3 regions of the Streptomyces sp. NPDC002577 genome follow, and region 2 is predicted to be linked to each of the others. Evidence: riboswitches for the same ligand, from Rfam matches in the RefSeq annotation. Region 2 holds a riboswitch; each other region holds the start of a gene.
The links. A riboswitch is a leader RNA that binds a small molecule or an ion and turns the genes downstream of it on or off. The one in region 2 is predicted to bind cobalamin.

Region 1 (7,545 bases), on a different contig from region 2:
TCTCGACCTTGTTCTCGATGCCCTCCAGGCTGTCGGTCGCCGCACTGGCCGTGGTGAGCAGCTCCTCCGTGCTGAGCGGCGCGATCTCGCTGACCGCGCCCACGAAGGTCGTCTTGCCGACCCCGAACCCGCCCGCGACAAGGATCTTCAGCGCGGTCGGGAAGGGGTCAGAGCTGTCGTCGTAGTCCATCGAGCACTGCCTCCAGCAGGGACCGGTCAGTGGGGTTGTGGTAGAAGTCGGGGGGCTTGGTGGTGAGCGCCCCGCAGACGACGAGGTCGGAGAGCAGGACCTTCGTGACTGCTGCGGGAAGCTTCAGGTGCGCGGCGATCTCCGCGACCGACAGCGGGCCCTCGCACAGGTCGAGGACCTGCCGGTGTTCGGGTCCGAGATAGCCGAGCGGCTTGGTCCCGGTGGTCATGAACTGCGACAGCAGGTCCAGGGCCGCGGACGGACGGGTCCGGCCATCACTGACCGTGTAGGGGCGGACGAGCCGTCCGGCCGCCCCGTCCAACCACGGCCCGTCCTGCGGCGCCGCCACGCTCAAGGCCTCATCGCCGAGGGATCGGCGACGGGCTGCCGAGGTGCTGTCACCAGATACGGACGAACACTCTTGACCAGCATCGCCATCTCGTATCCGAGCACGGCCGCATCCGCCTCGCGCCCGGCGAGTACGGCCAGGCAGGTGCCGGAGCCGGCGGTGGTGACGAACAGCAGGGTGGAGTCGAGCTCCACGACGACCTGGCGCACCTCCCCGCCGTCCCCGAAACGGACACCCGCGCTGCGGCCCAGCGAGTAGAGGCCCGAGGCGAGCGCGGCCATGTGGTCCGCGCTGTCGGGGTCGAGGCCGTGGACGGACTTCACTAGACCGTCGGAGGACAGCAGCACGGCGCTTCTGGTGTGCGGCACGCGCTGCACGAGGCCGCTCATCAGCCAGTCGAGATCGGAAACATGGCCGGTCGGCACATCGCTCGCCATGGGGGGATCGACTCCTTGGGGTAGTCCGAAGGTCTGCGGGAGCGGGGGTTGCGGGACATGTGTGCGGGACGGGTGTGCAGCACACGCGTGGGGACATGTGCATGGAGACGTGCAGGGGGTGGAGCGAGTCAGCCGGTCGGTTCGCCCCCGTCGTACCGGGCGCCGGAATGGTGGCCAGGTGCCCGACCATCTGCCTGGTCGTGTGCGTACTGCGCCTCGGCCAGACCGATGCCGCGCCGGAACGCGGCCATGAGTCCCGGATCGTGGCAGACGGGTTCCTCATCGCGGCGTGGGAGCCGCCCTTCCCTGAGCTGCGGCACCAAGTGCTGCTGGGCGCGGCGCCTGGGAAGTCGCGGCCGCTCCCCGGTGGTCTGCATCGTTTCCGAGCGGGGCGTGAGCAGGGTGGAGGCGTGCTCCGCCGGGACCTGCCGGTCCTCGGACCGGATGCCGGGCATGGCCTCGGCGATGCTGGGGCGGTGCTCCCGGGCTCCGCGGACGGGCAGGGGCGCGAGGCCTTTCGCGGGTCGGGGGGTTGGTGCGGCGGGCTGATCGGTCGTCGTATCGGCCGGGTCCTGGGCCGGGCGGTCCAGGCGGTCCAGTGTTCCGTTGGCGGAGGCCACCGACAGCTCGGCTGTCCCGTCCGGTGACGGTGTGGGCCGGGGAGCCGCCACGACCGGCTGCGGCAGATTCCGGGGGCCAGGCTGCGACTCGGTGCGCTGGGGCTGGATCGGTTCATGGGCGGCCGGTTGGGGTCCCCCCTGCCGTTGCCGCGGGACGGCGAAGCGCGTGGCGGGCGCGGGCAGCTGGGCCGGGGCTGTGGCGACGCGGTGCCGCCCCTGCCCCTCCCGCGTGTCGCCGCCGGTGCCGCGGATCTCTGTCGGCTGCGGCGCGCAGGCCGCGGCAGGTTCCTCGACACCACGTGCCTGTGGCTGGTCCGGCTCCGCACCGAGCAGGTCCTGCGGTACGACGATGACGGCCTGCACTCCGCCGTAGATGTTGGTCCCGAGGCGTACCGCGATGCCGTGCCTGCGGGCCAGTTGGGAGACGACGAACAGGCCGATCCGCCCGTCCTGGAGAAGGCTCGCGACGTTGACCTGGTCCGGGTCGGCGAGGAGGGCGTTGAGCTTGTTCTGCTCGGTGACGGGCATGCCGAGGCCGCGGTCCTCGACCTCGACGGCAAGACCGGAGGTGACCTCGCCGACACGCAGCAGGACCTGGGTTCCCGGGGCGGAGAACGCGGTGGCGTTCTCGACGAGTTCGGCGAGCAGGTGGATGACGTCGGCGACGGCGTGCCCGCGCAGGTTGCCGTCGATGGGCGGCACGAGCTTGACGCGCGAGTATTGCTCGACCTCCGCGATGGCCGAGCGCAGGACTTCGGTCATGGAGACGGGGTTGGTCCACTGGCGGCGGGAGACCGCGCCACCGAGCACGGCGAGGTTCTCGGCGTGCCGGCGGGTGCGGGTGGCCAGATGGTCGACGTGGAAGAGGCGCTTGAGCAGTTCGGGGTCCTCGACCTCGTGCTCCAGGTCGTCGAGGATCGTGATCTCGCGGTGCACGAGCGACTGGAGCCGTCGCGCGAGATTGACGAAGACCTCGACCTTCTGCTCGCTTCCGGCCTGGCTGGAGAGCTGGGCGGCCTTGACCACGGAGGCCACGGCCACGTCGTGGGCGCGGGAGAGTTCGTCGGCGAGCTGGGCGAAGTCGTCGTCCTTCGGGGCGGCCTGGGCAGGAGTACGCCGAGCCGGCGGTGGCCCGTCTCCCCTGCGCAGCGCCTCTACGACGTCACGCAGGTCGGACTGGCTTCGAGCGGCTGTGCGGCGCAGGACACCGATGCGGTCGCGGACGGTCCTCGCGGCACGATCGGCCGCGACGGCGGCGATCACGATCCCCGCCAGTGTGACCCCGACGGCTCCGGAGAGCACGGCCCACAGCGTGGGGCTCGGCGCGACACCCGTCGATCGGACGGTGAACAGCACGGCGGCGCACGCGCTCAGGGCGACCGCGACGGGGGGCAGTACCGCGATACGGAGCAGCTGCGGCCGTATGGGCAGCTGCTGCGGCACGGCACGGCCGCCCGGATTGCCGTGCCGCCCGCCTTCACGGCGGTCTGCACGTGCGGCCGGTGCACGAAGGTGAGACATCAGCGTCCTCGTACGAATGCTTAAGGTGCGTCGGGGTGCGTGGGGGTACTTCGCGTTGCGTGGGGGTACGGCGGAGTGGTGCGGAGTGGGCGTGGTGCGCCTGCGCGCTCCGGCGTACGGCGCGACTCAGGCATGCGGCATCGCAGTGCCGTGCGTGAAGCCGGGCAGGGCCCTGCGTCGCGCCACGAACACTGACGGTAGTCGCCAACTCATCATGTGCGTCGGGCAGTTGACAAACTGGGGTGGGCAACGTCCCGCTCTGGTGTGACGCTTCGAGCGACAGTACGAAATTCAGACCGGACCGGCGTTCGCATCACGACACCACGTCCGCATGACGCTCAGCGGCATCCTGGGCCACGTACGACGAGACGGGCGCGGTCTCGTACGTCCCGACGCCCGTCGAACAGATCGCGGCGTTCATCGACAGCCTGGAACTCGTGGAGCGCCGACTGCGGAACGCCCTACCGGAACCGCCCTGCTGGTCACACGCTTGATGCCGACCAGGACCTGGTAGCGCTCTCGTCCGGCGAACTCCGCCATGTCCCAGACCGCCGGGCGTCCTGCCTCTGCACACAGGTGCAGGACCTGTCCCTCGCTCGACCACACCCCGACGTGCGCGCCGTACGCATCGTCCGTGGCGTTGAACAGCAGCAGATCCAGCGGCCGCGCCTTCGGAACGCGGATCGTGGACCGCGTATCGCTCCACAGGTCACTCGAACGCACATCTGGCGGAGCCAGGCCGAAGTGCCGGAGCACCTCGTAGGCGAACAGCTGGCAGTTCGCGCCCGCCGCCAAGCCGGGCCGTCGCGCCACGGCCGGCGACCCCGGAAAGCGGTGGCCCACGTAGGGAACGCTCCAGAGCGAGGACGGGAGTTGGTCGAGCACCGGCCCTCCCCACGGACCACTAGGGCAGAAGGCGGCAGTTCAGTCGGCGTCGGTCATGCAGTGTGTCAACAGGTCGGCGGTGACCGGATCCACCACTCGGTAGCGGACGACGCGTCCCTCCTTCTCGCCTGCCACGATGCCGGCGGCGCGGAGCAGGCGCAGGGCCTGCGACACGGCCGGGTCGTTCATACCGGTCGCGACCGCGAGGTCGGAGACGGCGAGGGGCCCCGTCTGCTGCAGGGCCAGCAGGAGAGCGAGGCGCCCGGGGTCGGCGAGCAGCGAGAAGCGCTCGGCCCAGGCGCGTACGCGGCGGGGCTCACCGATGGCAGCGATGGCGTCGCAGACCCGGTGGCCGTCGATGGTCCGGCGGTCGGCGCGCTCGGCGGGAACTAGATGCATGGGGTCATCTTTCCAGGAAGCCGAATGTGACATTGCATACCTGCGTAGCTGTGCAGCTATGCAGGAGCGGGCCTCCGCCTCTACGGTGGTGAGGCCGTGGTGTTCGGGAAGACCGGTGAAAACCCTGAGGAGTTGGCGGGGTTCAGGCCGGAGCGGCCCTCGCCACTGTGATCGGGGAGTTTCCGTCCCAGTTGAGAACGGTCACTGTCCGCCGCAAGGCGGGTGGGAAGGCCGGGGCGGACACGGCGACCCGTAAGCCAGGAGACCGGCCACGGCATCTCACGAAGTGATCCACGAGGTGCTGGAGCGTGACCGAATGACCCTGCCCACCGGGCCTGCCACTTTTCACTGGCGACGCGAGGACACCGTCCGTACCGCCGGACTCCTGGCGGTGATCGCCGCCCTCCATGTCGTCGCCTTCGGCGTACTGTTCCTGCTCGTCGTGCCGGAGCACTACGAGGTCGGTTCCAAGGTGTTCGGCATCGGGCTGGGGGTGACCGCTTACACGCTGGGCATGCGGCACGCCTTCGACGCCGATCACATCGCCGCGATCGACAACACCACCCGCAAGCTGATGGCCGACGGCAAACGGCCGGTGTCGGTGGGCTTCTGGTTCGCGCTCGGCCACTCGAGCGTGGTCGTCGTCCTGACCGCGCTGGTCGCGGGCGGCACACAGCTCGCCGGCGCCCTCATGAACGACGACTCCCGCACCCATCAGGCCCTCGGCGTCGTCGGAACGACCATCTCCGGAACCTTCCTCTATCTCATCGCGGCGCTCAACCTCGTGGCGCTCGTCGGCATCCTGCGGGTCTTCCGGGCGATGCGCTCCGGTACGTACGACGAGGTCGAACTCGAACAGCACCTGGACTCACGGGGATTCATGAACCGCATCCTCGGCCGCTTCACCAAGTCCATCACACGCCCTGGGCAGATGTTCCCGCTCGGCTTCCTCTTCGGCCTCGGCTTCGACACCGCCAGCGAGGTCACCCTGATGGTGATGGCGGGCAGCGGCGCCGCGGCCGGACTGCCCTGGTACGCGATCCTCTGCCTGCCCCTGCTGTTCGCCGCCGGTATGAGCCTGTTCGACACCCTCGACGGCACCTTCATGAACTTCGCATACCAGTGGGCCTTCTCCAACCCCGTACGCAAGGTGTTCTACAACCTCACCATCACCGGCCTGTCCATCGCCGTCGCCTTCCTCATCGGCACGATCGAACTGGTCGGCGTGCTGCACGAAAAGCTCGACCTCGGCGACGCCGTGACCGGCTGGATCGCCGGACTCGACCTGGACAACGTCGGGTTCATCATCGTCGGCCTGTTCATCGTCGTGTGGGCCGCCGCGCTCGCGTACTGGCGGCTGGCCAAAGTGGAGCAGCGGTGGGCGGTCCACTCCGTCGAGGGCGGCTGACCTCGACGGAGCGGACCGCTCCGCTGCCGGACGCCTCGCGGGGGCCGGTTCCCTACTGGTTCTCTACTGGGACCGGGACCCCGCGCCGCGGCCTCGGGCGACCGCGTAGGCCGCCCCTGCCAGGCCCAGGACGCCCACGACCAGACCGGCGATGCCGAGGCCGCGGGCGGTCGAGTCACTGGTGTCCGAGGCGGCCGGCTGGGAGCTCCCGGAATTCTTCGAGCTCGCCGGCGACGTGGTCGCGGTGCCGCCTTCCTCGGTGCCCTTGGCGGTGAGCTTCAGCACCGGCGCCGGGTTCTCCGGCTCGTCGCCGCCCTGTTCGGTCTGCTCGATCCAGCGGGCGATCTTTCCGTCGGAGTACGTCTGCAGGGTCTTGAAGGTCAGCTGATCGGTGTCGTCGGGCAGCTGGCCGAAGGCGACGTCGAAGTCCTCGTACTGGCCGGGTGCGATTTTGCCGCCGGTCCAGGTGATCTTCGAGACGGCGTCGGTGATGGTGCCGTCGTCCGTCTTGACTGGAGTCTTCAGCTTCGTGGTGGTCACCTTGGCGGTCCAGCCGTCCTGCGGGGAGACGAGGACGCCGAGCACCGGGTGGTCGGTGGGCAGGAACACCTCCACCTTCGTGGTTCCGGCGGTGTCCTCCTCGTTGGGGACGCGGAAGGTCAAGGCGCCGTCGGTGGCGCCCTTGGCGTAGCTCTCGGGGTGGACGGTGACGTGCGCGAAGGCGGCACCGGCGGCCGTGAGCAGCCCTGCGGTGGTCAGAGCGGCAACGGTGCCGGCTCGCCGCAGGGCGACAGGTGTCAGGGACATGAGTGGCTGGTTCTCCGTACTGGGGAAGGGATGATGGGGAGTCGGGTCTGACGGGGTCAGATCGCATACGGAGTCCCCAGCGGCGGTCCACGGCGGTGAACCGCGTACCTCAGCCACTGCTGCCGCAAGGGGCGCGGCTCACCGACGGCCGGATGTACGACGCCTTGCGCGACCGGGACGCCCGGCGCCCCTTGCACCACCAGCCACCAGGCGGCAAGCCCCGGCACGAACGCGACCGCCCACCGCAGCAGCGACCACAGCGCGGCCTCACCGCGCCGCAGCCACCAGGTCATGAGGACGGCCGCCCCGAGATGGGCCGCGGTGGCATGCGGTGTCAGCGCATGAGGATGGGCCATCCGCATACCGTGCATGCCCATCACCGCGTGCGGCCGCGCAGCCTCGAACACAAGGTGCAGTCCGCCCTGGGCGGCGAGCGTCCCGCCCCCGATGCCCGCCAGCGACCGCTCCCGGCCGCCCAGCAGCCAAGCGACGGCGAACACCGGCACGGACCCGGCAGACTGCACCCACACCGGCGGCAACACGCCCGTGGCCAGCGCATGGCCCCCGGCGGCGAGCAGCACGCACAGCACGGCGAACACCGCCGCGCGCAGGCTCCGTACCGCCGGGGACGCACTCATGGGCCTGATACTGCCACGCAGAACCCCGGGGCCCTCCCCGCATCCGCGCAGCGTTACGGCCTCTGTCTCAGCCCAGTCGGTCCTTGGCCTTGTAGTAGGCGCCGCCGAACGGCAGGAACCAGGCGGTGCCGTTGTAGAAGGGCACGGGGACCTTCGGGAAGCCGAGGCCGCGCAGCGGGTTGGCCTCCGGGTGGCCGTCCATGACGTCGGCCATGGCCCGGCCCATGTAGGTGGCCATCTGGACGCCGTGGCCGCAGTAGCCCATGGAGTAGTACACGCCGCCCGCCTCGC
Region 2 (7,545 bases):
CTGGCAGAAGGCGCGGAGCAAGGGCGCGAGGTTCGTCTACGTGAAGGCGACCGAGTCCCACACCTACCGCAACCCGTATTTCGGTCAGCAGTACGACGGGGCCCGCAACGCGGGCATGATCCGCGGCGCCTACCACTTCGCGCTGCCCGACAAGTCGTCCGGCAGGACACAGGCGCAGTACTTCGTGAGCAACGGCGGGACCTGGACGGCGGACGGCTGGACTCTGCCGCCGGCCCTCGACATCGAGTACAACCCGTACAGCTCGAAGAAGTGCTACGGCCTGAGCAGGACCAGGATGGTCGCGTGGATCAGGTCCTTCAGCGACGAGGTGAAGCTGCTGACCGGCCGCCGGCCCGTGATCTACACGAATACGAACTGGTGGAAGAAGTGCACCGGCAACAGCGCGGCCTTCGCCTCGAACCACGCCCTGTGGCTCGCCCACTACAACGCGTCCGCCGGGTCCCTGCCCGCGGGCTGGCAGTACTGGACCTTCTGGCAGCACGACAACAGCGGCAGCCTGCCGGGTGACCAGAATCTCTTCAACGGCTCGATGACGGCGCTGCGGAGGTTCGCCCGGGGATAGTCAGGGGGCATGCGGGGACGGTCCGAGCGCGGCGGAACGCGCGGTTCCGCCGAAATTCCGGGCTTTCCCCGACCTTCATGATCGACTGCGCTGCCACTCCAAACGGAACCGGAGTGGCAGCACACCAGTTAGGGCCACCCTGCAGCCCCACCCAGTTCATCTTCCGTTCACTCAGGTTGCCTACGGTCCACTTGCCAATGACGTCAAACAGAAGCCTGGGTAAATGGAACACATCACGCTTCTCCTCGGGATCGTGATCGTCACCGCTCTCGTGTTCGATTTCACGAACGGTTTCCACGACACAGCCAACGCGATGGCGACGACCATCTCGACAGGCGCTCTGCGACCGAAGACGGCGGTGGCCATGTCCGCCGCACTGAACCTCGTCGGAGCCTTCCTCTCCGTGGAGGTCGCCAAGACGATCTCCGGCGGCATCATCAACGAAGAAGGCATCAGAACCGAGGTGATCTTCGCGGCGCTCGTCGGCGCGATCCTCTGGAATCTGCTGACCTGGCTTCTGGGCCTCCCCTCCAGCTCGTCCCACGCCCTCTTCGGCGGCCTGATCGGCGCCGCCGTGATGTCCGCCGGCTGGTCGTCGGTCAACGGCAGCACCGTCGTCACCAAGGTGCTGATACCGGCCGTCGCCGCGCCGGTCGTCGCCGGCGTCGCCGCGATGCTGGCCACCCGTCTGACGTACCGCATAGGCAGCCGCGCCGACGACAAGGCGACGGCCCCCGGCTACCGCGCCGGACAGATCGCCTCCGCGGGCCTCGTCTCCCTCGCCCACGGCACCAACGACGCGCAGAAGACCATGGGCATCATCACGCTGGCCCTGGTCACGGGCGGTGTCCTCTCCCCGGGCTCCAACCCGCCGGTCTGGGTCATCCTCTCCGCCGGCCTCGCCATCGCGATGGGCACCTACCTGGGCGGCTGGCGCATCATCCGCACCATGGGCAAGGGCCTGACCGACCTTGCGCCGCCGCAGGGCTTCGCCGCGCAGACCAGCGCCGCGACGGTCATCCTCGCCTCCTCCCACCTCGGCTTCTCCCTCTCCACCACCCAGTCCTGCTCGGGTGCCGTGATGGGCGCGGGCATCGGCCGCAAGGGCGCCGTGGTCCGCTGGTCGACCGCGACCCGCATGTTCGTCGCCTGGTGCCTGACGCTGCCGGCCGCCGGGCTCGTCGGCGCGGCCGCCGAGTTCCTCACGAAGCAGGGCACGTGGGGCGTCATCCTCACCGGTGCGCTGCTGGTCGTCGGGGCCGGTGTGATCTGGGCGCTGTCGCGCCGCCAGCCGGTCACCCAGGACAACGTCAACGACGTCAGCGACGGCCGCGCCGCCGACGACAGCACCGGCCCCGCCGGGGACGTCGACGCAGCGACCGAGGGCGCCCTCCCTGCCGCGCTCGACGGCGACCTGAAGGCCACCATCCCGGCACCGCCCGGCGCCTCGCCGGAGCCCGCCAAGACCGCATCGGTGTAAGGAAAGAGCAGCATGAAGATCGACTGGGCAGCTCTCGGCTCCGTCTTCGGAGTCAGCCTCGTGGTCACCGTGGCCCTCGTGGGCCTGTTCACCCTGGGCATCGTCGGCCTCTCCAAGCGGCAGCGGGCGACGGAGCAGGGCGACTCCGCGGCCCTCGCGGTCAGCGGCGCGTACGCGTGCTTCGCGCTCTGCGCGGCGGCCGTCGGGTACGGGATCTATCTGATCGTCGCCTGACGGCAATCGGCTTGGGCCTTTGTGTGGGGTGCGGGACGCAGGAGCGTCCCGCACCCCACACGCATGCCCGCCCCAGGTGTGTGCGGCACGGCACACGCCCGTGTGTGGCCCTTCGCACACTCTCCCGTCGCAGGTCAAGTGCGAGTTGACGGGCCTTCGGGGGGCGTGGTGGACTTCCGGAGCCATATACGGCGGCAGGAGAGGAAGCCGGTGCGAATCCGGCGCGGTCCCGCCACTGTCACCGGGGAGCGCTCCCCCACACGGAAGTCACGGCCCGTACGGACGGGTTGGAAGGCCGGGGGAAGCGTAGATCCGGGAGCCAGGAGACTCTCACCGCCGGTCACGTCGAACCAGGGCGCGGACCCTGAGTGAGGACATATCGCCATGCGCGACTGCCCGTTGCCCGATGTGTTGAGAAGTACGAGGAATCTTCCAGGCGTATCGGCGGGCTGACCCCATGCCTTCGGCCGATCCGATGCATCCGGCTGGTTCCACGCATGCCGAACGTGCCGGACGCGGACGTGTCTTCGCATACGGCGCCGCCGCCGGCCTCCTGGCCGACCTGCTCCTCGGCGATCCGCGCCGGGGCCATCCGGTCGCCGCGTTCGGCCGCGCCGCGGCCGCCGTGGAGCGTGCGCTGTGGCGGGACCACCGCGGATGGGGCGCGCTGCAGACCGCGGTGTGCGCCGGGGGCGCGACCGCTCTCGCCGCGCTGGCCGCCCGTTCCGTACGCACCTCCCGTACCGCCTCCGTCGCGCTGACCGCCGCCGCGACCTGGGCCGTGGTCGGCGGCACCTCGCTGGGCCGCGAGGCGCGGGCCGTCGGCGGGGCGCTGGCCGCCGGGGACGTCGAGGGCGCACGGGAGCGGCTGCCGCATCTGTGCGGACGCGATCCACAGGCGCTGGACGCCGATGGCATCGCGCGGGCCGTGGTCGAGTCCGTCGCCGAGAACACGTCGGACGCCGTGGTGGGTGCGCTCGTCTGGGGTGCGGTGGGCGGTGTGCCGGGCCTTGTGGGGTTCCGGGCCGTCAACACGCTGGACGCGATGGTGGGGCACAAGTCGCCCAGGCACCGGCGGTACGGGTGGGCTTCCGCGCGGCTCGACGACGTCGCGGGGTGGCCGGGGGCGCGGCTCACCGCTGTGCTCGCCGCGGTTGCCGGGGGCGACCCGCGGGGGGCCGTGCGGACTTGGCATGCGGATGCCGCCAAGCATCCGAGCCCCAACGCCGGGGTCGTCGAGGCCTCGTTCGCGGGGGCGCTCGGCGTACGGCTCGGCGGGACACTTTCGTACGGCGGAAAAGTCGAGCACCGGCCTGTGCTCAACGGCTCCGGGCGAGCCGTTGAGGTGGCCGACATCGAGCGGGCCGTGCGGCTTTCCCGGCGGGTTGGCTGGCTTGCCCTCGGCGTGAGCGCCGCGGGAGCACTGGTGCGCGGGCAGGCCTCCGCGCGTACGAGACGCGGAGGGAACTCATGAGCGGTGGCGGGCTGTTGGTGGCCGGGACCACCTCCGATGCCGGGAAGAGTGTCGTCACCGCCGGGATCTGCCGGTGGCTCGTGCGGCAGGGGGTCAAGGTCGCGCCCTTCAAGGGGCAGAACATGTCCCTGAACTCGTTCGTCACGCGGGAGGGTGCCGAGATCGGGCGGGCGCAGGCCATGCAGGCGCAGGCGGCGCGCGTCGAGCCGACGGCGCTCATGAACCCCGTGCTGCTCAAGCCCGGCAGCGACCGCAGCAGCCAGGTCGTGCTCATGGGCAAGCCGGTCGGTGAGCTGAGTGCCCGCGGCTACCACGGCGGCCGTCAGGAGGCCCTGCTCGGCACCGTCCTGGAGTGCCTGGAGGAGTTGCGGGGCACGTATGACGCGGTGATCTGTGAGGGGGCGGGCAGCCCCGCCGAGATCAATCTGCGGCGCACGGACATCGTCAACATGGGCATCGCGCGGGCCGCGCGGCTGCCGGTCGTCGTCGTGGGCGACATCGACCGGGGAGGGGTCTTCGCGTCGTTCTTCGGTACGGTCGCGCTACTCAGCCCCGAGGACCAGGCGCTGATCGCCGGGTTCCTGGTGAACAAGTTCCGCGGGGACGTGTCCCTCCTCGAGCCGGGACTCGACATGCTGCACCAGCTCACGGGCCGCCATACGCTCGGTGTGCTGCCGTTCCGGCACGGTCTCGGGATCGACGAGGAGGACGGGCTGCGGGTCTCGCTCCGCGGGTCGGTCCGGGAGTCCGCGGTGGCTCCCCCCGTCGGCGACGACGTGCTGCGGGTCGCCGTGTGCGCGATCCCGCTGATGTCCAACTTCACGGACGTGGACGCACTCGCCGCCGAACCGGGTGTCGTCGTGCGGTTCGTGGACCGTCCCGAGGAACTCGTCGACGCGGACCTCGTCGTCGTACCCGGCACCCGCGGCACCGTACGCGCCCTGGAGTGGCTGCGCGAACGCGGTCTCGCGGACGCGATCGCGCGCCGCGCCGCCGAGGGACGTCCGGTCCTCGGCATCTGCGGCGGGTTCCAGGTCCTCGGCGAGCACATCGAGGACGAGGTCGAGTCCCGTGCCGGCCAGGTCGAGGGGCTCGGACTGCTGCCCGTGCGCGTGCGGTTCGCGAAGGAGAAGACCCTCACGCGCCCGTCGGGCACGGCGCTCGGCGAATCCGTCGAGGGGTACGAGATCCATCACGGCGTCGCGGATGTGACGGGTGGTGAACCGTTCCTCGACGGCTGCCGGGTCGGTGAGGTGTGGGGCACGCACTGGCACGGCTCGCTGGAGTCGGACGGGTTCCGCCGTGCGTTCCTGCGCGAGGTCGCGCGGGCTGCGGGCCGCCGTTTCGTCCCCGCGCCCGACACCAGCTTCTCGGCGCTGCGCGAGGAGCAGCTGGACCTGCTCGGCGATCTGATCGAAGAACACGCGGACACAAGTGCGTTGCTCCGCCTGATCGAGACCGGTGCACCCTCCGGTCTCCCCTTCCTTGCTCCGGGGGCACCCTCATGACCGTCCTGCTTCTGTCCACCGCCGACACGGATCTGCTGGCGGCCCGCGCCTCCGGCGCCCCGTACCGGATCGGCAACCCCGCGCGCGTCGACGCGGCGGCCGATCTGCCCGCGCTCATCGACGGCTGCGACATCGCCGTCGTACGTCTCCTGGGCGGCAAGCGCGCCTGGGAGGACGGGCTCGCCGCGCTGAAGCGGTCGGGCATTCCGACCGTGCTGCTCGGCGGCGAGGCGGTGCCGGACGCCGAGTTGATGGCCGAGTCGTCCGTGCCGGCGGGTGTGGTCGCCGAGGCGCTGCGCTACCTCGTCGAGGGCGGTCCCGGGAACTTCGTGGAGCTGGCGCGCTTCCTGTCCGACACCGTGCTGCTGACGGGGCACGGTTTCGCCGAGCCGCAGACGATGCCCGAGTACGGAGTCCATGGCGGGCGCGCTCACGATCCGGCGCGGCCGACCGTCGGCGTGCTCTTCTACCGGGCGCACGAGCTGTCCGGGAACACCGCGTTCGTGGACACCCTGTGCGACGCGATCGAGGCACGGGGCGCCAACGCGCTGCCGGTGTACTGCGGTTCCCTGCGGGGCGCGGACGCGGGCCTGTACGAGATCCTCGGGCAGGCCGACGCGCTGGTCGCCACGGTGCTCGCGGCGGGCGGCACGCACGCGTCGGAGGCCTCCGCGGGCGGCGACGAGGAGGCGTGGGACATCGGCGCGCTCGCCGACCTGAACATCCCCGTCCTGCAGGGCCTCTGCCTGACCTCCTCGCGTGCCGCCTGGGAGGAGTCGGACGCCGCCCTCTCCCCCATGGACGCGGCGATGCAGGTGGCGATCCCCGAGTTCGACGGGCGGCTGATCACCGTCCCGTTCTCCTTCAAGGAGCAGGGGCCGGACGACGTACCGGTGTACGTCGCCGCCCCGGAGCGAGCAGCGCGGGTGGCCGGAATCGCCGTACGCCACGCCAGGCTCAGGCACAAGCCGAACACCGAGAAGAAGCTCGCGCTGGTCTTCACGGCGTACCCGACGAAGCACTCCCGGGTCGGCAACGCGGTGGGACTCGACACCCCGGCGTCGGCGGTCCGCGTCCTCGACGCGCTGCGCGACGCGGGCTATGCGGTCGAGGGCCACCCGGCGGCCGGTGACGAACTGATCCACCGGCTCATCGAGGCGGGCGGCCACGACGTGGAGTGGCTCACCGAGGAGCAGCTGGCGGCAGCCCCCGCGCGCGTGCCGCTCGCCGACTACCGGGCGTGGTTCGACAAGCTCGACCCCGAGCTGCGGGACGCCATGCTGGAGGCCTGGGGCGAGCCGCCGGGCAGCCTGTACGTCGACGGCGACGACATCGTGCTGGCGTCCCTGCAGTTCGGGAACGTGGTGGTCATGATCCAGCCGCCGCGTGGCTTCGGCGAGAACCCGATCGCCATCTACCACGATCCGGACATGCCGCCGTCGCACCACTACATGGCCGCGTACCGCTGGCTGGAGGCTGCACCGTCGGAGGGCGGCTTCGGCGCGGACGCGATCGTGCACATGGGCAAGCACGGCACGATGGAGTGGCTGCCGGGCAAGGGCCTGGGACTCAGCGGGGGTTGTGCCCCGGACGCGGTCCTCGGCGACCTGCCGCTGATCTACCCCTTCATCGTCAACGACCCCGGTGAGGGCACCCAGGCCAAGCGCCGCGGGCACGCCACGGTCGTCGACCACCTCGTACCGCCGATGGCCCGCGCGGACACCTACGGCGACCTGGCCAAGCTGGAGCAGCTGCTCGACGAGTACGCGCTGGTCAGCGACCTGGACCCGACGAAGGCCCCGGCCGTGCGCGCCCAGATCTGGACGCTCGTCAAGGCCGCCGAGCTCCACCACGACCTGCACGTGAACGAGCAGCCGGACGACGACGAGTTCGACGAGTTCGTCATGCACATCGACGGCTATCTGTGCGAGATCAAGGACGTGCAGATCCGGGACGGCCTGCACATCCTGGGCGGCGGCCCGGTCGGCGAGCCGCGGGTCAACCTCGTCCTGGCCGTGCTGCGGGCCTCGCAGGTGTGGGGCGGGCAGGCGAACGCGCTGCCGGGTCTGCGGGCCGCACTGGCCCAGCACTTCGGGCTGGTGGAGAAGGAACTGCTGGCCGAGCCGGGCGCACCCGTGAAGGTGCCGGTGGAGCTGACGGACCTGGTGGACGGGCCGTCCCGTACCGCATCGGACGCCGTCGACCTGCTGGAGCAGCTGTGCCGGCGGATCGCGGAGGGCATGGAGGAGCGCGGCTGGGCGACCGC
Region 3 (7,545 bases), on a different contig from region 2:
ACGACGAACGCCTCGCCGGAACCGGTCGCCAAGGGCGCCAAGCTCACCGTCACCGGGAAGCTGAGCCGGGCGAACTGGGAGGACCTCGAGTACCACGGCTACTCCGGCCAGGAGGTCAAACTCCAGTTCAAGAAGGCCGGTACGTCGTCGTACAGCACGGTCAAGACCGTGACGACGAACAGCACCGGGGGCCTCAGCACCACCGTGACCGCGAGCGCGGCGGGCACCTGGCGCTGGTACTTCCCCGGGACGACGACGACCGCGAGGGTCATATCGAGTGGGGACAGTGTCTCCCTGAAGTAGCGGTACGGCCAAGGTGATCCGCAGGCGGGTGTGGTTGTGCTCCGGTGCACACCGGAACACAACCACACCTAGTGATCAGAAGTCGTCGTCGAACGAGACCGAGCCCTCCACCGCCACCTGGTACGCCGACGGGCGGCGCTCGAAGAAGTTCGTCAGCTCCTGGACGCCCTGCAGCTCCATGAAGGCGAACGGGTTCTCGGAGCCGTACACCGGTGCGAAGCCGAGCCGCTGCAGCCGCTGGTCGGCGACGCACTCCAGGTACTGCCGCATCGACTCCGTGTTCATGCCGGGGAGGCCGTCACCGCACAGGTCGCGCGCGAACTGCAGCTCGGCCTCGACGGCCTCCTTCAGCATGTCGGTGACCTGCTGCTGCAGCTCGTCGTCGAAGAGCTCCGGCTCCTCCTTGCGGACGGTGTCCACGACGTCGAAGGCGAACGACATGTGCATCGTCTCGTCGCGGAAGACCCAGTTGGTGCCGGTGGCGAGGCCGTGCAGCAGACCGCGGCTGCGGAACCAGTAGACGTAGGCGAAGGCACCGTAGAAGAACAGGCCCTCGATGCACGCCGCGAAGCAGATCAGGTTCAGCAGGAAGCGGCGGCGGTCCGCCTTGGTCTCCAGGCGGTCGATCTTCTCCACCGAGTCCATCCACTTGAAGCAGAACTCGGCCTTCTCACGGATGGAGGGGATGCTCTCGACCGCCGCGAAGGCGGCCGCGCGGTCCTCAGGGTCGGGCAGGTACGTGTCGAGCAGCGTCAAGTAGAACTGGACGTGGACCGCTTCCTCGAAGAGCTGCCGCGAGAGGTACAGCCGCGCCTCGGGGGAGTTGATGTGCTTGTACAGCGTCAGGACCAGGTTGTTCGCGACGATCGAGTCGCCCGTCGCGAAGAACGCGACCAGCCGGCCGATGAGGTGCTGTTCGCCCGGCGTGAGTTTCGCGAGGTCGGCGACGTCCGAGTGGAGGTCGACCTCCTCCACGGTCCAGGTGTTCTTGATGGCGTCCCGGTAGCGCTCGTAGAAGTCCGGGTAGCGCATGGGGCGGAGAGTCAGTTCGAAGCCTGGGTCGAGCAGGTTCTTCTCGGTCGCGGCGGTGGACATCACTGGCAGGCCTCGCAGGACTCGGGGTTCTCAAGGGAGCAGGCGACGGCGTCGGGGTCGGCGACCTGCTGTACGGGGATGGGCTTCTGGGCCTGCGCCTGGCCCTGTGCGGCACGGGCGATCCGGGTCGCCGGGCGCGAGCGCAGGTAGTACGTCGTCTTCAGGCCCTGCTTCCAGGCGTATGCGTACATCGAGGAGAGCTTGCCGATGGTCGGCGTCTCCAGGAAGAGGTTCAGGGACTGCGACTGGTCCAGGAACGGGGTGCGGGCGGCCGCCATGTCGATCAGGCCGCGCTGCGGGATCTCCCACGCCGTGCGGTACAGGGCGCGTACGTCATCAGGGATCCAGGCGAAGCCCTGCACCGAGCCGTTCGAGTCGCGCAGGGCCTCGCGGGTGCGGGCGTCCCACACGCCGAGCTGCTTCAGGTCGTTCACCAGGTACGAGTTGACCTGGAGGAACTCGCCGCTGAGCGTCTCGCGCTTGAAGAGGTTCGAGACCTGCGGCTCGATGCACTCGTAGACGCCCGCGATCGAGGCGATCGTGGCGGTGGGTGCGATCGCGAGGAGCAGGGAGTTGCGCATGCCCGTCGTGGCGACGCGCTCCCGCAGGGCCGCCCACCGCTCCGGCCAGGTCGGCTCCACGCCGAAGTGGTCGGGGTGCAGAACGCCGCGGGCCGTACGGGTCTTCTCCCAGGCCGGGAGCGGGCCGTTCCGCTCGGCGAGGTCGGCCGACGCCTCGTACGCGGCGAGCATGATCCGCTCGGCGATCCGCGTGGACAGCGCCCTCGCCTCGGCCGAGTCGAAGGGCAGCCGCAGCTTGAAGAACACGTCCTGCAGGCCCATCGCGCCCAGGCCCACCGGGCGCCACTTGGCGTTGGAGCGGCCCGCCTGCTCGGTCGGGTAGAAGTTGATGTCGACGACGCGGTCGAGGAACGTCACGGCCGTACGGACCGTCGCGTCCAGCCGCTCCCAGTCGATGCCGTCGCCGGAGCCGGTGACGAACGCGCCGAGGTTGACCGACCCCAGGTTGCAGACCGCCGTCTCCCCGTCGTCCGTGACCTCCAGGATCTCGGTGCACAGGTTGGAGGAGTGGACCGTGTGGCCCGGCTCCGCCGTCTGGTTGGCGGTGCGGTTGGCGGCGTCCTTGAAGGTCATCCAGCCGTTGCCGGTCTGCGCGAGGGTACGCATCATGCGGCCGTAGAGATCGCGGGCCGGGATGGTCTTGCGCGCCAGACCCGCCGCCTCCGCCTTGCGGTACGCGGCGTCGAACTCGTCGCCCCACAGGTCGACCAGCTCGGGCACGTCGGCGGGGGAGAACAGGGACCACTGCTCGTCGGCGTCGACCCGGCGCATGAACTCGTCCGGGATCCAGTGCGCGAGGTTCAGATTGTGCGTACGCCGCGCGTCCTCACCGGTGTTGTCGCGCAGCTCCAGGAACTCCTCGATGTCGGAGTGCCAGGTCTCCAGGTAGACCGCGGCCGCGCCCTTGCGCCGGCCGCCCTGGTTCACCGCGGCCACCGAGGCGTCGAGGGTCTTCAGGAACGGCACGATGCCGTTGGAGTGCCCGTTCGTGCCGCGGATCAGCGAACCGCGAGAGCGGATACGGGAGTACGACAGGCCGATGCCGCCCGCGTGCTTCGAGAGGCGGGCCACCTGGTGGTACCGGTCGTAGATCGAGTCGAGCTCGTCCAGCGGCGAGTCCAGCAGATAGCAGGAGGACATCTGCGGGTGACGCGTACCGGAGTTGAAGAGCGTGGGGGAGGACGGCAGGTAGTCGAGGCGGCTCATCAGGCCGTACAGGGAGGCCACTTCGTCCACGGAGCGCGGGGTGTCGTCCTCCGCGAGGCCGGCGGCGACGCGCAGCATGAAGTGCTGCGGGGTCTCGATGACGTGCCGGGTGATCGGGTGCCGCAGCAGATAGCGGCTGTGCAGCGTGCGCAGCCCGAAGTAGCCGAACCGGTCGTCGGCGCCCTCCGCGAGCGAGGCGTCCACCAGCGCGTCCAGCCGGGCCGCGTGCAGCTGTACGAACTCCTGCGTACGGTCGGCGATCAGGCCCTCGCGGTGCCCGACCGCGACCGACTCGGAGAAGGACCGGACGCCCTGGGACGCGGCCTCCACGGCGATGCTGATCGTCAGCAGCCGCGCCGCCAGCTTCGAGTACGCCGGGTCCTCCGCGATCAGCCCCGCGGCGGCCTCGGTGGCCAGCTCGCGCAGCTCGGCCTCGTCCGCGGCCGCCGACCGGCCGCGCAGCGCGGCGGCCGCGACCCGGCCGGGGTCCGCGTCGGGGAGGTCGGCGGTGAGGTCGGTCAGGGTGCGCAGCAGTGCGGCACCGGGACCGCCCGACTCGCTCTCGGCCTCTGTCCGGGACGCTGAAGCCGGATCGGCTGGCGCGATGGTCACGTGGAGCTCTCCCTCGCTGGCTCGGGGCCTCTGGGAGGGAAGCGGGCGCACGGGCACACACGCAGGGCAGCGCGGGCCGCGTCCACCGGCCCAACTCCGCGAGGCCCGGACGTCGTCGGCACCCGGAACGGACGGACCGGGTGCACCGTCGGCAGGTCCTCGGACTCACGGGTACACGAACGCGCACCAGTACACCGTTGCGGGACAGTTCCGGACTTGCACCGGATTCCCCTGCAGCGACAGCGAGCATGAGCATACATCTTGTGCCGGGCCGCGGTGGCACCCCTACATGTTGTGTCGCGATGCCTCCGGTGCCTGGCGGAGCGTCAACTCGTAGGTGAGCAGCGTGACGTCGGCGAGGTGCGGGATGGGGTTCCAGTCGCGCTCGGGGGTCCGGGTGAAGCCGAGGCGCTCGTATATGCGGTGGGCGGTGTGCATCGCGCTCTGCGTGGACAGGACGACGCCTACGCAGCCGTCGACCGCCCGTGCGCGCTCGATGCAGGCGCGGACGAGGGCCTCTCCGGCACCTCTGCCGCGCGCCTCGGGCGAGACCGCGAGCATCCGGATCTCGGCCTCGCCCTCGCGCGCGATGTCCGCCATCGGGCCGCCCTGCGGCACAAACGTGACGCCTCCGATGACCATTTCGTTCGCCAGGGCGACCAGCACCTGTGCCGCCGCTGCCCGCTTCGCCACGTCCCGCAGCACGCCGAGATACTCGTCGTTCTCCCCGAAGGTCAGCAGCCCGTCCCCGAGATACGCCCGCGCGGTGATCTCGCCCAGCTCCGCGTACTCCCCGGGCTCCGCCCGCCTGATCACGATGTCCATGCGGTGCAGTCTGCCGCAGGGGTACGACAACGGGCCGCCGGATTTCCCGGCGGCCCGTGTCACTTGCGCAAAGGACTCAGAAAGGGCTCAGTGCGCGCTTCCCGCCGTCGCCGGCGGCAGCTCCGTCTGGACGCCCGGGTCGCCCGCCTCGCCCGTGTAGTCCTCCGGCGATGTCTCGTCGACACCGTCCGGGGCCTTCAGTGCGCGCAGCACGAAGGTGAGGACCACCGTCACCACCAGGTTCAGCACGATCGCCGTGAGGCCGATGTAGCCGATCTTGCCGATGCCGGGGATCTCCGCCGAGGAGCCGGCGAAGTGGGCCTGGGTGGGGCTGGACACGTTGAACGCGGCGAGCGTTCCGTAGACCATGCCGACCGCCCAGCCCGCAAGCAGCGCCCAGCGGTGGAACCAGCGCGTGAACAGGCCGCCCACCAGTGCCGGGAAGGTCTGCAGGATCCAGATGCCGCCGAGCAGCTGGAAGTTGATCGCGACCGTCTTGTCCATGCCGAGGACGAAGATCAGCGCGCCCACCTTCACCAGGAGCGACACCAGCTTGGAGACCTTGGTCTCCTGCTCGGGCGTCGCGTCGGGCTTCAGGAAGTCCTTGTAGATGTTCCGGGTGAAGAGGTTGGCCGCCGCGATCGACATGATCGCGGCCGGGACGAGTGCGCCGATGCCGATGGCGGCGAAGGCCACGCCCGTGAACCAGTCGGGGAACATGTCCTCGAAGAGCTGCGGGATCGCCAGCTGCCCGTTCTGCACCTTGACGCCGGCCGCGATGGCCATGAAGCCGAGCAGGCCGAGGAAGCCGAGCATCAGCGAGTACAGCGGCAGGATCGTGGAGTTGCGGCGGATCACGTCACGGCTGCGGCTGGACAGCACGGCCGTCACCGAGTGCGGGTACATGAACAGGGCGAGCGCCGAGCCCAGCGCCAGCGTGGCGTAGGTCCACTGTGTGGCCTCGGCCGGGGCCAGGGCGCCTCTCGGCTTCTGGGTCGCCGGGTTGATCTGCGAGAAGGCGTCGCCCGCCTTGGCGAAGATGTCGTCGAACCCGCCCAGCTTCATGGGGATGTAGATGACCGCGACCGCGATGACGATGTAGATCAGCGCGTCCTTCACGAAGGCGATCAGCGCCGGCGCCCGCAGACCGGACGAGTAGGTGTACGCGGCCAGCACACCGAAGGCGATCAGCAGCGGCAGGTCCTTGACGAACCAGTTCGTGCCCTCGCCGCCGCCGACGCCCATGACGTCGAGCACCGCCTGGATGCCGACCAGCTGGAGCGCGATGTAGGGCATCGTGGCGAGGATGCCGGTGACCGCGACGGCCAGCGACAGACCCTTGGAGCCGAAGCGCCCGCGGACGAAGTCCGAGGTGGTGACGTACCCGTGCTTGTGCGAGACCGACCACAGACGCGGCAGGAAGACGAACATCATCGGGTAGATGAGGATCGTGTACGGCACCGCGAAGAAGCCCGAGGCGCCCGCCGCGTAGATCGCGGCCGGCACGGCCACGAAGGTGTATGCGGTGTAGAGGTCGCCGCCGAGCAGGAACCAGGTGATCCAGGTGCCGAACGACCGGCCGCCGAGGCCCCATTCGTCGAGGCTGTTCTCGTTCTCGGCCTTGCGCCAGCGCGCGGCCATGAAGCCCATGACCGTGACGGCCACGAAGAAGAGGATGAAGACGGTGAGTGCCACGCCGTTCACGTCGTTCTTCACTTCGAAGCACCTCCCTCACGCGAGGCGCGACGAGTGGCCTGGTCCCGCTGCCACAGCTTGTACGCGATCACCGTCAGCACGGACGATATGAGCACCCAGAGCATCTGGTACCAGTAGAAGAACGGGACGCCGATGAAGGCCGGGTCGGTCTTCGCGTAGGAGCCCACCCACAGCATCGCGACGAACGGCGCGAACAGGCAGAGGGCTATCACCACCCGCACCGGTGTGACGACCGGTCCTCTCACTTCAGGTTGTTGTGGCATGTGGCGGCTCCGTCCCCTCACTGACCCCGTTGATCGCTAGGTAATGCGGAGGCAATCTAGGGGACAGGTCCGAGGTATGGAACCCCCGTCCGAATATCGGACGGCATGTTCGGAACCGGTCGGTAGCAACCGGACGTTTCGCTCTGCGGCCCGTCGGCGGCCGCCCTTACACCGCAGGCCGCTTGAGCCGCGCCACGAACTTGTACCGGTCCCCGCGGTACACCGACCGCACCCACTCCACCGGCTTCCCCTCGCCGTCCAGTGAGTGGCGCGACAGCAGCAGCATCGGCAGGCCCACATCGGTGCCGAGCAGGGCCGCCTCGCGCGGGGTCGCCAGCGAGGTCTCGATGGTCTCCTCGGCCTCGGCGAGATGCACGTCGTACACCTCGGCCAGGGCCGTGTACAGAGACGTGTACTTCACGAGCGAACGCCGCAGCGCGGGGAAGCGCTTGGCGGACAGATGGGTCGTCTCGATCGCCATCGGCTCGCCGCTCGCCAGCCGCAGCCGCTCGATCCGCAGCACCCGGCCGCCGGTGCTTATGTCGAGCAGCTCGGCGAGCCTGTCGTCCGCGGTGACGTAGCCGATGTCGAGGAGCTGCGAGGTGGGCTCGAGGCCCTGGGCCCGCATGTCCTCGGTGTACGACGTGAGTTGGAGGGCCTGCGAGACCTTCGGCTTGGCGACGAATGTGCCCTTGCCCTGGATGCGTTCCAGCCGGCCCTCGACGACCAGCTCCTGGAGGGCCTGGCGGACGGTCGTGCGCGAGGTGTCGAACTCGGTGGCCAGGGTCCGCTCGGGCGGCACCGGAGTGCCGGGCGGCATCGTCTCCGTCATGTCGAGCAAGTGCTTCTTGAGGCGGTAGTACTTCGGTACGCGCGCGGTGCGGCCCGCGTTCGCCGTCTCCGCCGGAGCGGACGTGCCCATCTCGGTCCCCGTGCTGCCCGCC

Region 1: it holds a riboswitch for cobalamin, as region 2 does, so the genes downstream of both, ACWD4J_RS18760 (HoxN/HupN/NixA family nickel/cobalt transporter) here and ACWD4J_RS03250 (cobalamin biosynthesis protein) in region 2, are expected to answer to the same signal.
Region 3: it holds a riboswitch for cobalamin, as region 2 does, so the genes downstream of both, ACWD4J_RS04810 (ribonucleoside-diphosphate reductase subunit alpha) here and ACWD4J_RS03250 (cobalamin biosynthesis protein) in region 2, are expected to answer to the same signal.

What each region holds. Positions count from the first base shown of each region.
Region 1 is NZ_JBSFWK010000012.1:119,693-127,237, forward strand. Features, by position in the region: gene ACWD4J_RS18730 (GTP-binding protein) at 1-190, opposite strand, end outside; gene ACWD4J_RS18735 (DUF742 domain-containing protein) at 168-539, opposite strand; gene ACWD4J_RS18740 (roadblock/LC7 domain-containing protein) at 542-976, opposite strand; gene ACWD4J_RS18745 (ATP-binding protein) at 1,105-3,117, opposite strand; gene ACWD4J_RS18750 (hydrolase) at 3,535-4,002, opposite strand; gene ACWD4J_RS18755 (ArsR/SmtB family transcription factor) at 4,042-4,401, opposite strand; cobalamin riboswitch at 4,482-4,689, shown strand; gene ACWD4J_RS18760 (HoxN/HupN/NixA family nickel/cobalt transporter) at 4,718-5,809, shown strand; gene ACWD4J_RS18765 (YcnI family protein) at 5,873-6,616, opposite strand; gene ACWD4J_RS18770 (hypothetical protein) at 6,673-7,254, opposite strand; gene ACWD4J_RS18775 (NAD(P)/FAD-dependent oxidoreductase) at 7,322-7,545, opposite strand, start outside.
Region 2 is NZ_JBSFWK010000001.1:716,412-723,956, reverse strand. Features, by position in the region: gene ACWD4J_RS03265 (lysozyme) at 1-583, shown strand, start outside; gene ACWD4J_RS03260 (anion permease) at 807-2,063, shown strand; gene ACWD4J_RS03255 (hypothetical protein) at 2,076-2,297, shown strand; cobalamin riboswitch at 2,498-2,627, shown strand; gene ACWD4J_RS03250 (cobalamin biosynthesis protein) at 2,773-3,771, shown strand; gene ACWD4J_RS03245 (cobyric acid synthase) at 3,768-5,279, shown strand; gene cobN (cobaltochelatase subunit CobN) at 5,276-7,545, shown strand, end outside.
Region 3 is NZ_JBSFWK010000002.1:263,654-271,198, reverse strand. Features, by position in the region: gene ACWD4J_RS04820 (hypothetical protein) at 1-303, shown strand, start outside; gene ACWD4J_RS04815 (ribonucleotide-diphosphate reductase subunit beta) at 379-1,398, opposite strand; gene ACWD4J_RS04810 (ribonucleoside-diphosphate reductase subunit alpha) at 1,398-3,797, opposite strand; cobalamin riboswitch at 3,931-4,088, opposite strand; gene ACWD4J_RS04805 (GNAT family N-acetyltransferase) at 4,083-4,622, opposite strand; gene mctP (monocarboxylate uptake permease MctP) at 4,710-6,338, opposite strand; gene ACWD4J_RS04795 (DUF3311 domain-containing protein) at 6,335-6,601, opposite strand; gene ACWD4J_RS04790 (GntR family transcriptional regulator) at 6,768-7,545, opposite strand, start outside.